DNA from 2 places in the Pseudoalteromonas sp. HL-AS2 genome. Region 1 is predicted to be linked to the other one. Evidence: predicted binding sites of a transcription regulator. Region 1 holds the regulator's gene; the other holds the start of a gene.

Region 1 (7,957 bases):
CGGAATAGCGCAGCAAATGACAAACAGTAAAAGGGGGTTATTTTTCATTATGTGTCCTTTTTTTACTTGCAAAAATAGCCACTAAAACGCACGCCAGCGCAATTAAAAACCATTGCACCGCATAAGCGTGGTGTTTTTGTGGGCTCATAACAACCGCGGTATAGTGAGGTATACCTATTGCATCGCCGCTACCTTGGCGATACGCCATAAAATTAACTAATAATTGCTGGCTTTGTTCGCTCAACTTATTTAATTCAATTGTTTGCACTCGCTTTGGTAAATCAATGTTATTGGTTTTACTCTCGAGGCTAAAAGCAGTGAGGTTATTTTCTTTTATTTGAGCAGTAAGCGTAAAAGCGTGTTTAGGTAGGGTTACTTTAGGTAATGTATCGCGCGATAGGGGAGCTTTTATCCAGCCTAAATTAACCAAAATGGCATGTGTTTCGTTATTTGGCTTTAACAGTGCCAGTAAGTCATAACCCACCTGCCCGTTATAAACTTGGTTGTCTAAAAGCCAATATTCATCGTTAATAAAATGCCCTGTTAACTCAACTAACAATCCTGTTTTATTCCAGTTACTAGGTAGTTTAAGCATTTGCTGCCAGCTCATTACACCGTGCGTTTGCAGCGTTGCAATAGAAGCTAACTGCTGTTGTTTGTGTGTCGCACGTTCTAACTGCCAAAAACCTAAACGCACACACACCAAAACTACAATCACCACCATACAAATGGTGATTATTGAGCTAAACTTTTGTTCACGCCATCTAATTAACTGCATAAAGGGTCAACCTAGTGATGATTAAAATTTTTATTGTATTGTTGTTATTATTTATACTTTTTAACTTGTTTCGCGCTTTATTTATTATGGTCTCTGGAAAAACCCAAGGACGACCTATGTCTCACTTTTTAGGTCGTCGCGTATTATTTTCTGTGGTGGTATTAATAGTTGTTATTGCCGCACTAAAACTTGGCTTTATTAGCGGCAATAACGCCCCTTTAATAACTACAGCACATACACAAATATAAATAAGCATAACCAAACTACATCAACAAAATGCCAGTACCAAGCCGCCGCTTGAAAAGCAAAGTGCTTATCTTTAGTAAAGTGTCCTTTTAAAATTCGTAAAAATACTACCAATAAAATAATAGTTCCTAAGGTCACATGCATGCCATGAAAACCCGTAAGTAAAAAGAACGTGCTGCCATAAATACCGGCATCTAATGTTAAGTTTAAATCGTTATACGCATGAATATATTCTTCTACTTGTAGGCCTAAAAAAACTGCACCCAATAAAATAGTCAGTCCTAAAAACACTTTTAACTGGCCGCGTTTATCACTTTCTATTGCCACATGGGCAAAATGCAAAGTAACTGATGAGGTCAATAAAATTAAGGTGTTAATCAGCGGTAGACCTTGCCATCCCATAGCTTGGGTAGTGTCGCCCCCTGGCGTGGTAATTAATGGCCACACAGCTTCAAATGTAGGCCAAAGCACTTCGTTAGTCATGGCATTGTTATCGGCACCACCAAGCCAAGGCACAGAAAGCATACGGGCGTAAAAAAGTGCGCCAAAAAATGCCATAAAAAACATTACTTCAGAAAAAATAAACCAACTCATTCCTTGTCGAAAAGAGCGGTCCATTTGCGCCGAATATAAGCCTTTCCCGGCCTCATCAATCACGTTTTTAAACCAGCTAAACAACATATACAGCAGTACTGCTATACCTGCGTACAAAATATAAATGCCACTGTCACCTTCTTTACCGGCACTCATTACGGTTAGAGCTGCACCTACTGCAATAAAAAATAATGCTACTGCGCCAACAATCGGCCATGGGCTTTGATCTGGTACATAATAATGCTCATATTCTTGCTTCATTTTATTTGCTCCTGGTTGTCACTAGTTAGGCTAGTTGTTATTGGCTGCTAGCCGCTCACTAATATCAAATACCGTATAAGATAAAGTTAACTCTTCAATGTCACTTGGTAGTGCGGTATCAACATAAAAAAGCAACGTAAACTCTAGTTCTTCACCTGCTTTTAATGGCTGTTGATCAAAACAAAAACACGCTATTTTATGTAAGTATTTTGCTGCTCTACCGGGTGATACCGAAGGCACTGCCTGCATTACTTTATCTTGGTCACTATTATTTTTGGCGCTAAACATTACCTCACGCATAGCACCGGGCTTTACCGCAACACTGTACTCTTTAGACTTCACAGCAAAGGGTGCACCGCTTTGTGCATGCGTGGTAAAGCTCACACTTATTTCGCGATTTTGTATTACTTGCGTGCTTTGCTTTGCTTGCTCTAATGATGGCTTACCGTTAATGCCGGTAATATCACAAAACACGTCATACAAAGGCACTAACGCAAATGCAAATGCGAACATGGCTAAGCAAATAACAACTAAGCGCTTAAGTAGCGGTGCGTGTATCATTATTTAATTTCCGGTGGTGTTGAAAATGTATGGTACGGAGCAGGTGAATCTACCTCCCACTCCAGTCCTTCTGCGCCTTCCCACACTTTTGCAGGAACCTTGTCGCCGCCGCGTGCGCATTTAATCACTACAGCTACAAACAACAACTGCGATAATCCAAAGGCAAAGCCGCCAATACTAATAATGGCGTTAAAGTCAGCAAACTGTAGCGCATAGTCGGGTATACGGCGTGGCATGCCTGCAAGCCCTACAAAGTGCATAGGAAAAAACAATACATTTACGCTTACCAGCGATAACCAAAAATGCCATTTAGCCAGCGCTATGTTATACATATTGCCAGTCCATTTAGGCAGCCAATAATACGCGCCTGCCATAATAGAAAACACCGCTCCCGTTACCAGTACATAATGAAAATGTGCCACTACAAAGTAGGTATCATGGTACTGAAAATCAGCCGGTGTAATGGCCAGCATCAATCCCGAAAAACCACCTAAGGTAAACAACACAATAAAAGCAATACTAAACAGCATGGGGACTTCAAACGTAATTGAACCGCGCCACATAGTGGCTACCCAATTAAATATTTTTACTCCAGTGGGCACCGATATCAGCATAGTCGCGTACATAAAAAATAGCTCGCCAGCCACCGGCATACCGGTAGTAAACATATGATGCGCCCACACTGTAAAACTCAACAACGCAATTGACGCCGTGGCATATACCATGGAGGAATAACCAAAAAGTTTTTTACGCGAAAAGGTAGGAACTATAGTAGAAATAATGCCAAAAGCCGGCAAAATCATTATGTATACTTCGGGGTGGCCAAAAAACCAAAATATGTGCTGAAACATCACCGGATCACCGCCACCAGCTGCATCAAAAAAGCTGGTTGCAAAGTATTTATCGGTGAGCACCATGGTCACTGCACCTGCGAGTACCGGCATAACCGCAATTAATAAAAATGCCGTTATCAGCCAAGTCCATACAAACATAGGGACCTTCATCCAAGTCATGCCTGGGGCACGCAAGTTAACTATGGTTACAATTACATTAATTGCCCCCATAATGGAGCTAATACCCATAATATGCACAGCAAATACAAACATGGCGGTATTGTCATTACTGTAGGTTGTGGACAGCGGCGCATAAAAAGTCCAACCAAACGCAGGACCGCCACCGGGCATTAATAGCGATGATAATAAAATTAAAAACGCGAATGGTAAAATCCAAAAACTCCAGTTATTCATTCGGGGTAAGGCCATATCAGGCGCGCCAATCATTAATGGCACCATCCAGTTAGCTAAGCCAGTAAAGGCCGGCATAACGGCACCAAATACCATAATCAACCCATGAACCGTGGTCATTTGATTAAAAAAGTGAGGATCGACTAATTGCAATCCTGGCTGAAATAACTCAGCGCGGATCACCATAGCCATAGCACCACCAATAAAAAACATAGTTAGCGAAAAAATTAAGTACAAGCTACCTATATCTTTATGATTTGTGGTATATAACCAACGCTTAAAGCCTTTAGCAGGATGATGAGCGTGGTGAGCTTCATTAATGTCAGGTTGTTCTACTATGCTACTCATTAGTTCGCCTCCCCATCGGCATCAAGTGCTGCCTGTATTTCACTTGGTTGAATTACATCACCGGTATCATTACCCCATGCATTACGCTTATAAGTAATTACCGCTGCTAATTGCTTTATAGAGAGCTGTTTAGCAAAGGCTTGCATGGCTGTGCCGGGGCTTCCGTGAATAACAATATCAATGTGGTCTTTTATATCGCCAAGCACTATCGGGCTGCCTTTAAGTGCAGGAAAAACGCCTGGCAAACCTAACCCTGTGGGCTGATGACATGCAGCACAATTGGCCATATACACTTGCTCACCCAAAGTCATTAATTCTTCTTTAGGGAGTGTTTGGTCAAGTAATGCAGCATCTGCTGCTGCTGCTTTTTGCTTTGCTTGTTTAGCATCTGCTAGCCAAACTTTAAAATCGGCCTCTGACTTAGCCTCTACTACCACTGGCATAAAGCCATGATCTTTACCGCATAGCTCAGCACACTGACCGCGATAAATACCGACTTCGTTTATGTTGGTCCACGTTTCGTTAATAAACCCCGGGTTTGCATCTTTTTTAATAGCAAAATCGGGCACCCACCAAGAATGAATAACATCGTCGGAGGTCATTAAAAAGCGTACTTTTTTATTGATCGGTAATACCAGAGGCTTATCTACCTCAAGTAAATAGTTGGGGTTTTTATCGGCTAGGTTGGCAATTTCATTTTGCGGTGTGGCAAGTATTGAGTAAAACTCAACATCTTCCCCCATATATTCGTAATGCCATTTCCATTGTGAACCAGTTACTTTAATAGTGATATCCGCTTTACTGGCATCTTCCATCGCTATTAATGTTTTAGTTGCGGGGACTGCCATTGCTATTAAAATAACAAATGGAATTGCTGTCCAGAGTATTTCTACTTTGGTACTTTCGTGAAATTGAGCAGCAACTGCTCCTTTAGATTTACGATGATGAATAAGTGCCCAAAACATAACGGCAAATACAATCACGCCTATTACACAGCATATTAAAAATATGGTCATGTGTAGTTGATAAACATTATTACTTATATCGGTTACGCCTTTGCGCATATTATATTGGCTATTTGCCAATGCTAACTGCGGAAAAACAAACAATATAAGCCACAAGGTAGAGCTCAATTTACCCATGTGACAGCTCCTTTAATACTGTTGCGAGTGCAAAACAAAAAGACATAAGCTTTAAATGCCAATTTGTTATTTTTTATTTTTGTATTGCTGCCGGATATATAAATATATTTTCTCAAAACTAAAGCTGTGAGTTATTGTTAGTCCAGCCCATTAACAATTAGTTAATAATTGAACAACTAGCAAGTTTTAGTTTGAAAAATAATCAAATAATATTAGGGGATTAGCGTAAATATGGGATTTATTTAATTTTGTTCTAAGCAGGAAGTGAGCAACAGCAAGGGTTACAAATAAAAAGACAGCGATAACGAGTATTAAATACTTAAATGATAAAAAACATAAACTTAATATAATTTTTTCATTGCAGCGGAATTTTCACAAAAAAAAGGCAAAAAAAAAGCGCACTAAAAAGTGCGCATTAATTATCTGAGCTATTAAATTATGCCGATATTTTACATAGCTATAACAGCTTAATTGTCACATCCAGTCAGCATTACGAATAACCCCAACAGCTAAGCCTTCAATATTAAAAGATTCCTTTTCAAGATCCACTTCTATCGACGAAAATTCTTTATTTTCAGCATGCAATAATACTTTTTTGCCTGCTTTTTCTAAGCGTTTTACCGTTACATCGTCATCAACGCGGGCAACAATAACTTGGCCATTTTCGGCAACTTGAGTGCGATGAACAGCCAGTAAATCACCATCCATAATACCAATATCTCGCATGCTCATACCATTTACACGCAATAAAAAATCGGCAGCGGGTTTAAACATTAACGGGTCAATTTTACAATGGCTCTCAACATGTTGTTGCGCCAAAATAGGTTCGCCGGCAGCTACACGACCTATTAACGGTAAACCAAGTTGTTCTGGTTCATCTTCTTCAATAAGTTGAATACCACGGCTAGCGCCTGGTTTCATTTTAATAGCGCCTTTTTTAGCCAGCGCTTTTAAATGCTCTTCTGCTGCATTAGCACTTTTAAAGCCTAATGTTTGTGCAATTTCTGCGCGTGTAGGAGGCATACCAGTGTCTTTAATAAACACTTTAATAAGTTCGAGTATTTGCGCTTGGCGGTTAGTTAATGGTCGCATACAACTGGTTTTCCATACAGTACATTTAACTGTGAGTATATACAGTTATCTGAAAATCGCAAATTTAAATTACTCCTCGCCTTTGCTGCCAAAGGTGGCATTGGTCTAAGCTTAAAATTACCAAGTAAATTACAGATAAAATTACGCAGATCACGATAGTGTTAGTTTTACGTTACATTAATTACATAACTACTAAGTTGTTGCTGTTATTAAAAATTAGTTAGCTATCGTTTTTGTAATGGGCCTTAACTTCATCAATGTGAATTAACGGAGAGTGTTATGAATATCACTGTAGCGGTAATAATTAACGGTCCTAAACGTAAAGTATGGGCGGCAATAACTGACATCGAAAACAGTGCCAATATGCTGTCTGGCATTATTGATGTAAAAATAATCGAGAAGCCACCACAAGGGCTAGTGGGCCTAAAATGGTTAGAAACACGAAAAATTTTTGGCAAAGCAGCCTCAGAAACCATGTGGATCACCGAAGCTGTTACTAATGAATACTATTGCACTCGCGCAGAAAATGGCGGGGCAGTTTATACCACTAAGCTGTCACTTACCGCCGCCGAACCTAGCACCTGTTTAACCATGACTTTTTCTGATAGCTCTGAGTCTATTTGGGTAAAAATGATCTCTGCAGTGATAGGGTTTTTTCTTAAAAGTTCGATGCGTAAAATGCTAAAAAAAGATCTCGATGAAATTAAGCACTATGTAGAAAGCAAAAAGTAGCACTGTATTACCATGCAGTAGCTGCACTAATTTGGCTATCATATCGCCATGAAAAATCGTATTATCGGTTATCGTTTTCAACCTTTAAAGGAGTAACAATGAGTATTTGGCATCAACCTATTACTTTAGCGTTTTGTAAGCAGTTAGACCAAGGCATAAATGGCCAAGGTACACTGATGAAAACCATGGGGATTGAAATAACTGAAATTGGTGATGATTACTTAGTTGCCACTATGCCAGCAATTCCTGCGCACCATAACCCTATAGGCATGGTGCATGGCGGAGCAAACGTGGTTTTAGCCGAAAGTGTTGCCAGCTACGCGGCTAATTTTGTGGTCGACTTCACTAAATTTTATTGTGTAGGGCAAGAGATCAGTGCCAGCCATTTAAAAGCCTCGCGTAATGGCACCTTAACCGCCACCGCAAAAGCGTTTCATATTGGCAAGCGTAGCTCAGTATGGGAAATAAAAATAACGAATAGTCGCGGCGAGCTTTGCTGCGTATCAAAAATGACCGCAGCTGTTGTAGAGCGCAAAGGCTAACGCTATTTTTCTAGCGGGTAAATAGTAATTTCCATGCCTGCACCAATTGCCGATATACGTAATAATGTATCGGCGTGCAGCGCTTGGTTAAAACACTTTGGCGAAGTGCCCGATTCAAAACCAATATCAAAGGTACGGCGCGAACAACTCAACCATTGCTTAAGTGCAGCCCGCGAGCATGACTCTACTAACTCACATAAGTGGTTAATTGCTTTATCCGGTGAAGATATTTCGCCTGTTACTTCTATACGCGCTAACTGACGGTATTCGTCTTTATCATAATGTAAAATAGTGGCGATTTTTTTTAGGTCAGCTACAAGCACGCTAATATCTTGCTTTGACTCAAGCTCTAGGTCTACATTTAAAAATTGAATTTCCGACATTGTCTGCTGTTTATCCTCTAATTAGTTCGCTGTA
Region 2 (7,957 bases), 1.1 Mb from region 1:
TTTGACGCAAACATTAGCGGTGAAGCATTTAGCTTTGGCGACGATGTGGTGATGATGGCAGCCGGTATTGAGTACCGCGAAGAAGACGTTATAGATATCCCTGATGATCAGTTCCGTCGCGGTTTAATTTTTGGTACTGAAGCTGTATCAGCCGCAGCATCGCGCGATCAATATGCTGCTTATGTTGAATTTTCAATTCCACTAGCTGATACATTAGAATTGCAACTTGCTGGACGTCACGATGACTATAGCGATTTTGGCACAACTACCAATCCAAAAGTTGCACTTCGCTGGGCACCTAGTGATGAAATCACGGTTCGTGGCTCATGGGCACAAGGCTTTAGAGCACCCTCTTTAGCACAAGTTGGCCTAGGTCCATCAGAAAAAAGTCAGTTCTTTATTGATACTCAACGCTGTCAACAAACGGGCTTAGACTGTCAGGCACTTGATTACAACATTCAATTCTCTGGTAATGCAGACTTACAACCTGAAGAGTCTGAATCTTGGAACGTCGGCTTCATTTGGGCCCCTAGCGCAGAGTTTGGTTTAAGTGTTGATGTGTGGAGCATCACCCAAGACAATAAAATTGACCAAGAAGAGTTTGGTCCAATTTATGCTGCCGAGTGTGGTAACCAAAACAGTACTGTATGTGTTCGCTTACCGCCTACTAATGGTGAAAGCTTAGGTTCAATTCAAAAAATCTATAGCACATTTGAAAACGTCTCTTCACAAGAAGTATCTGGCATCGACTTTTCAGCAAATTACAATCATTCATTGGATGATTTAGGTTTATTGAAATTCAATTTAGAGTGGGCTTACCAAAACAAATTTGAAAAAGATGGCCGTGATTACTCTGGTGAGTATGGTTACCCTGAGCATCGTTGGATTTTCTCAACTAACTGGGAAGTGGGCGACTTTAATACTAATGTTAACTTAAGTTATGTTGGTGAGTTTGAAGACACACCTGATATCGACTTTGACGGTAACTTAGATTTTGATAGCAATACATCACGTATGATTGATTCACAAGTGTTGGTTGACTTACAAACGTCGTACCGTATCACTGAGTCAGCTAAATTATCACTAGGTATTAATAACTTGTTTGACGAAGAGCCTCCTTTTGCAATTGGTGATGGCGATTCTGACCTTTACGGTTATGCGTCTGGGGTTCATAACCCACGCGGTCGTTATATTTATACTAAAGTAAGCTTCTCGTTCTAAATTAGAAGCAACAAAAAAACCGCCAATTGGCGGTTTTTTTATTTAAAACGAGAGCTAAATTATAGATCGCCTTCGTTTTCAGATAGGAACTTAGCAACGCCTTCAGGGCTTGCATCCATACCTTTTTTACCTTCAGTCCAACCAGCAGGACATACTTCACCGTGCTCAGTGTGGAACGCTAGCGCGTCAACCATACGTAGCATTTCATCAATGTTACGACCTAGTGGTAAGTCGTTCACTACTTGGTGACGTACATTGCCTTCTTCATCTATTAGGAAAGAACCACGAAACGCAACACCCGCTTCAGGATGCTCAACGTCGTATGCTTTACAAATTTCATGTTTAATATCTGCAACTAGTGCATATTTAACTTTACCGATACCGCCATCTGCAACAGCAGTGTTACGCCATGCGTTGTGTGAGAATTGTGAATCGATAGAAACACCAATTACTTCAACGCCACGTTTTTGGAATTCTTCATAACGCTTATCAAATGCAATAAGTTCAGAAGGACATACAAACGTGAAATCTAGTGGGTAAAAGAAAATAACTGCTTTTTTACCTTTGATTTTTTCATGAAGGTTATAGCTATCTACAATTTCACCGTTACCAAGAACTGCTGCAGCGGTAAAGTCTGGTGCCTGGCGGCCTACTAATACACCCATTTTATTCTCCAAATATTTTGAGTTTGTTGTCAATTGCTTATGCAATGCTGATAGTTATATGGGCTCTAAAACTTAAAAACCAATAGCGCACATATAATTATTATTATTCTAGAGAGAACTGGTGCGAAATGACAATCGTATTTAACGATTCCTCCCATCGATAATACTGAACGCTAAAAAGTGATGGGGTTTATTTTATTAGCTCAGTTTCTTGGTTATAAAGTATTAATAAAATGAAGACACAAAAAAACCTGCAAATGCAGGCTTTTAAAATAGGTTTAATCCATTATGTCGCTGGGCATATCGCCACGAATTTGTTGCCAAATTTCACCGGTTTGATGACCATATTTACGCATCATCATGATCGCACCGTCGTGTTCTCTGTTTTCAGCCAATTTAGTTAAGTCTTTATAAAACTGGCGAGCCAACTCACGCGTCCCCGGATCTGAAAAATAATGACAACCTATTTTTGAATAAAACCCTTTAAAGCCATTGAGTATAAGCACGTAAATACGATTATTACCTGCAACAGCTAACTCGTGATGCACTTTATAATCGTAATCAGCAAATGCTTGCGCACTGTCTTCTAACTCATCGCTTTGTGAGAGAATTTCAATCACACGTTCTGGATTTAACTTTATAGCTGCACGCGTATAAATTGCGCTTATATTAGTGCGTGCAGAGAGTAACTGGTCGGTTAACTCTGGCATTTTATCTTCATCAAGACGTGCTAACGTTTCAAGAATATTTAGTCCTGACGTTTCCCAAAAGTTATTCACTTTTGTTGGCTTACCATGTTTAATAGTTAACCAGCCATCTCGAGCCAATCGCTGTAATACTTCACGTAACGTCGTTCGGGTAACACCTATTAACTCTGAGAGTTCACGCTCAGCAGGTAGAATAGATCCAGGAGGGAAATCGCCATTCCAGATAGACTCTACTATGTATTCTTCAGCAAATCCTGCTGGGCTTTTCGCTTTAAAAATTCTCATCCAATTCCCACTCGAATTAATTCACACTACTACATACGATTAACCGACTGATTGTACCAGACGACGCTCAAGTAACAAGTAAAGTACGCCATATTACTGCCAGTATGCGATTAAAATATTTGTGTCTATAAAATGCTTTATATTTTTTACTAATACTTGTCGCAAGCACTTATATATTCACCCTAGATACATTTTAAGTAGTTATTTACTTTAAGTTCGCGCCTTGCCTTATTAACTTATTACGTAAAGTCACCTCACACACATACTTTACTCGTTTAAAGGGCTACCTCTTTATTCACATTATTGGATTTTTATTGGCTTTTAGAATTATAACCTTAACTTTAATCATCATAAATGCATGTGGGTAGGCTTTAAGTCGTTTTGCTTGCCCCTAACTTTATCCTACGTCATAATCTAACGTCTTATTTAAATACGGATTTATTATGAACTGGCTTGCACAATTACCCACCCAACGTACTCCTTGGCTTTTGTTTAGTGGTATTGTTTTTCTGCTTGAAATAACGGCACTGTTTTTTCAATATAAAATGGGATTGGCGCCATGTATCATGTGCATATATCAGCGTACTGCGGTATTAGGTTTACTTATTGCAGGTATTATTGGTACAAGTAATCCAGAGCATAGAGGGGTTCGCTTGCTCGCCTATAGTGTATGGGCTGTTTCTAGTGTTTGGGGATTTATAATTGCCCGCGAGCATATCGAAATGCAAACAACCACTGATCCTTTTGCATTTAGCTGTGAGTTTGAACCTAACTTTCCTGCCTTTATGCCATTACATGAGTGGATCCCAAGCTTTTTTGCAGCCACTGGTGATTGCGGAAACATTGACTGGCAATTTGCGGGGCTAAGTATGCCGGCATGGATGGAAGTAATATTTGCGCTGTTTGCAGGCACTTTATTTTTACTGGTAACGAGTCGCTTAATGACTAAAAGGTCGCTGTAATGCTTGTGTTTTTTTCAAGCCAAATTAATGCTCTAAAACATTTAAAAATACGTGACAGACAAGCTGTTATAGCGATTTCTTTAAGTATGCTTTCACCTGTTAATAAAGTACTACTTCGTATTATAAAATTATTATTACTCAGTCCGCTGTTTTTAATATTTGTCGTATTTGAAGGCTGGTTACTCATCCCTTTTTTACTACTCGGTGGGTTGTGTTACCCACTACTAACGACTCCAATTGAGATTAACTTTGCTAAAAAGCATTTATGTGAAGCATTAACCCAATATACTAAGGGCGCTTAACGCGCCCTTTTTAACTTAAAACGAAACCTTACCTTCAAGCTTTGCAGCTAATTTTTTACCTATACCTTTTACCATTTTCAAATCCTCTAACGATGTAAAGTTACCCTTTGCTTCGCGATAATCTATAATAGCTTGTGCTTTTTTCTTACCAATACCAGGGAGCTTAGATAGCTGGCTAACATCAGCAGTATTAATATTTAAAGCCGCCTGTTTTACTTGCTGAGTTATTGCTGAGGTATCAACATTTGCGTAGGTAAGAGTTACTGGCAACATACAAAAAGCTGCAGCTAAAATACTATATTTTAGTTTTTTCATCTTTCTTCCTTTTTTGTTCATACATGAACATTTACTTTGTTGTTTATATGTTTAAGTCATAACGCAAAAGGCTTTTACACCTGCACTTTATTAAATACTTAAACCTAACATTCACTCCCTGTGAGATCCTTAACTGCAACGGTACACAAAAGTGATTAAGTTAAATAAAGTAAAGTTAATCTTTGTTGTCAACTATTATCACTTAATATTAATTAGGGGACTTGCAAATTTAGGCACAAACTTGTACTGTACATAAAAACAGTAATCTAATGGTTTATATATACTATATGCCACGCAAGTAAGCAGGAGAAATCATGGCTGTTGTTGTTAAATATGTTGTAGAACGAAACGGAGTCGAGCGCATGACGTTTACTACCAAAAAAGAAGCTGATGCCTATGATAAAATGCTCGATATTGCAGAGTCGCTTGAAATTTTGCTAGAAAAAGTTGATGTACCATTAAGTGAGCAACAAGTAGAGTCACTCGCTTTAGAAATGGCAAAAAGTAAAGATGACTTCATGACAATATTAAAAGGTGGCAAAGAGCCTATAGCCCCTAAAGCTGCTGTAAAAGGCAAAAAAGCAGATAATGTTGCACCCATAGAAGAAAGTAGCGACAAAAAAGCGAGTTAATAAATTTTGCATAAAAAAGGGAGTAACCTAAGTTACTCCCTTTTTTGTTTATAACTTTTTATAGTTCTTGTTCTACTTCATCAAATAAGGTTGTAATTTCTTTAGCTGGCTCACTGGTCATTAAGCTAACTAATACAATCGCAATACTTGATAAAATAAAGCCTGGGACTATTTCATAAATAACGCTACTTAAACTCCCACCATTAATGGTAATTGGTGCGTATATCCATATAAGTACTGTTGAAGCCCCCACTAACATGCCTGCTAAGGCGCCAGCAAAGTTCATTCTTCTCCAGTAAAGGCTAAACAATACGAGTGGCCCAAATGCAGCGCCAAAGCCTGCCCACGCATTACTCACTAAGTCTAAAATAGAACTATCTCTATCGTAAGCTAAGTAAATAGCAAACATAGCAACTAATGCCACACTAATACGCCCAACAAAAACCAGCTCTTTTTGAGAGGCTTCGCGATGCAGGTATATTTTATAAAAGTCTTCAGTTAACGAGCTTGAACACACTAGCAATTGTGAAGAGATAGTACTCATTACAGCCGCTAAAATAGCTGCTAATAAAAAGCCAGCAATCAATGGATGAAAAACCAATTCAGATAGCACTAAAAATATTGTTTCTTTATCATTTATCGGCATTTCATTTTCTAGTATGAAGGCTGCCCCAAATAAACCAGTTAGTACTGCGCCTATTGCAGATAATGTCATCCAAGACATACCAATGCGTCGCATTGCTGGAATATCTTTAACTGAACGTACCGACATAAAGCGTACTATAATATGAGGCTGACCAAAGTAACCAAAGCCCCAAGCTAACGCAGAAATAATTGCGATGGTAGAGCCACCAGCAAACCAATCTAGCATATTTAGAGAGTGAACTTCACTGGCCTTTGGCGAGATAAGTAACAGGTCATAGCTTGCATTAGCGAGCGTTTCCATTACTGGCTGATCAAGCATAGTAAACGTTACTATTGGTACTACTAATAGCGCAATAAGCATAATGCAACCTTGTACAAAGTCGGTCAAACTTACCGCTAAAAAACCACCAAAAAGCGTATAAAGTACTACAACGCCAGTAGTAACATAAAGGCCAACTTCATAGCTCATTCCAAATGAATTTTCAAATAACTTACCACCAGCAACCACGCCAGATGAGGTATAAAGTGTGAAGAAAACAATAATAACAATAGCTGAAATAACACGTAATATATTCTTATTGTCCGCAAAGCGATTTGCAAAATAATCCGGGATCGTAATTGAATCATTCGCTTTTTCAGTGTAAACACGAAGCCTAGGTGCAACTAAGAAGTAATTTGCCCAAGCACCAAGTACTAAACCAATCGCAATCCAAACCTTACTCAAACCAAAAAGATACATAGCGCCGGGAAGGCCCATAAGTAACCAACCGCTCATATCAGATGCACCTGCAGATAGCGCAGCAACACTTGGTGATAAATTACGGCCCCCTAACATGTAACCTGAAACATCACTGGTTGATTGCTTAAATGCATACAATCCTATACCTAGCATTACAACAAAGTATAATGCTAGTGAAATAATCATTCCTGTTTCCAAATTCGCCTCCACTAATAAATTGCAACAGGCTTTTGATCCAAATAATGACTCTTAAAATATTATAGTTAAGACAGTATTGGGATAAAAACCATTCTCTGTCACTATAGCATGGGTAATAGTTAAAATTCCAACATGTCAACTTTAGTGAATTAAAAATAAACAAATCGTATATATTTAAGTCAGAACTTCTGTAACTTATTAAAAATATGTTATTAATCTAAGATAAGCTTATTTACATCATGCTATTTTTAATGTTTTGCCATATATTGTTACAATCAATAGTTATTTTTTATCTATACGGAATTTTTTATGTACTTTTACGCTGCACGCCAACCGATCTTAGATCGCGATAAAAAGCTTATTGGCTATGAATTACTATTTCGTGATGGTGTAAATAATGTGTTCCCCGATATAGATGGAGATGAGGCAACAACACGCCTAATAGAAGGCAGCCAGTTTAATTTTGGCCTTGAGGATTTAACCGACAATAAACCAGCATATATCAACTTTACCCTAGAAACTTTACTAAAAGGCTACCCTACTTTACTGAGTAAAGACGCTGTGGTGGTAGAAATTCTCGAAACGGTGCAACCTGGTAAGCGTTTACTTGCTATTGTTAAAGACTTAAAAGAAAAAGGTTATACATTAGCCTTAGACGACTACATTCATCAACCTGTGTGGCGCCACTTTTATCCATTTATTGATATTATAAAAATTGACTTTTTAACCTGTAATATAGAAACAATTAAAACAATTATTGATGATTTAAAACCTTATCCACATCTAAAATTACTTGCTGAAAAAGTTGAAACCCATGAGGTGTATAACCAAGCATTGGAACTTGGCTTTGATTATTTTCAAGGGTTTTTCTTTTCAAAACCAGAGATGATCCAAAGTAAAGCGCTTCCCCCCTCTGGTATGACATTAGCCGAACTACTTTATGAGACCTCAACGCTTGATATGGATCTAAAAAAGATCACCGATATATTTGAGCGAGATGTAAATCTATCTTATAAGTTACTGCGTTATTCAAACTCTGCAGCATTTGCTAGACGTGCAAAAATAAGCACAATAAAACAAGCGCTTATCACCCTTGGTGCCAATGAAATTAAAAAGCTTTTATCTTTATTATTTGCAGCGCAAGTTTCAACAGATAAGCCTATGGAGCTAATTAGGTTATCGCTCACTCGGGCGCGTTTTAGTGAGTTACTGGCTATTTCGCATGGTAAGTTTAAAGACACAGGAATGGTTTTTTTAACCGGCATGATGTCGCTTATGGATGCTAT

What was found. The regulator LexA, encoded in region 1, represses DNA repair genes until DNA is damaged. The targets are predictions, from matches to a motif close to TACTGTATNNNNATACAGTA.
Region 2: a site for LexA is predicted at 4,702-4,721, ahead of RB215_RS04255 (YebG family protein). Genes of this name have one in related genera too.

What each region holds. Positions count from the first base shown of each region.
Region 1 is NZ_CP133571.1:3,026,780-3,034,736, forward strand. Features, by position in the region: gene RB215_RS14075 (hypothetical protein) at 1-48, opposite strand, end outside; gene RB215_RS14080 (SURF1 family protein) at 38-778, opposite strand; gene RB215_RS14085 (DUF2909 family protein) at 796-1,026, shown strand; gene RB215_RS14090 (cytochrome c oxidase subunit 3) at 1,004-1,879, opposite strand; gene RB215_RS14095 (cytochrome c oxidase assembly protein) at 1,910-2,440, opposite strand; gene ctaD (cytochrome c oxidase subunit I) at 2,440-4,032, opposite strand; gene coxB (cytochrome c oxidase subunit II) at 4,032-5,174, opposite strand; gene lexA (transcriptional repressor LexA) at 5,649-6,266, opposite strand; gene RB215_RS14115 (SRPBCC family protein) at 6,546-6,998, shown strand; gene RB215_RS14120 (PaaI family thioesterase) at 7,097-7,540, shown strand; gene RB215_RS14125 (hypothetical protein) at 7,543-7,923, opposite strand.
Region 2 is NZ_CP133571.1:894,940-902,896, reverse strand. Features, by position in the region: gene RB215_RS04285 (TonB-dependent receptor) at 1-1,221, shown strand, start outside; gene RB215_RS04280 (peroxiredoxin) at 1,281-1,886, opposite strand; gene fadR (fatty acid metabolism transcriptional regulator FadR) at 2,165-2,878, opposite strand; gene dsbB (disulfide bond formation protein DsbB) at 3,322-3,840, shown strand; gene RB215_RS04265 (DUF6170 family protein) at 3,840-4,142, shown strand; gene RB215_RS04260 (helix-hairpin-helix domain-containing protein) at 4,158-4,457, opposite strand; gene RB215_RS04255 (YebG family protein) at 4,772-5,089, shown strand; gene putP (sodium/proline symporter PutP) at 5,148-6,659, opposite strand; gene RB215_RS04245 (EAL and HDOD domain-containing protein) at 6,981-7,957, shown strand, end outside.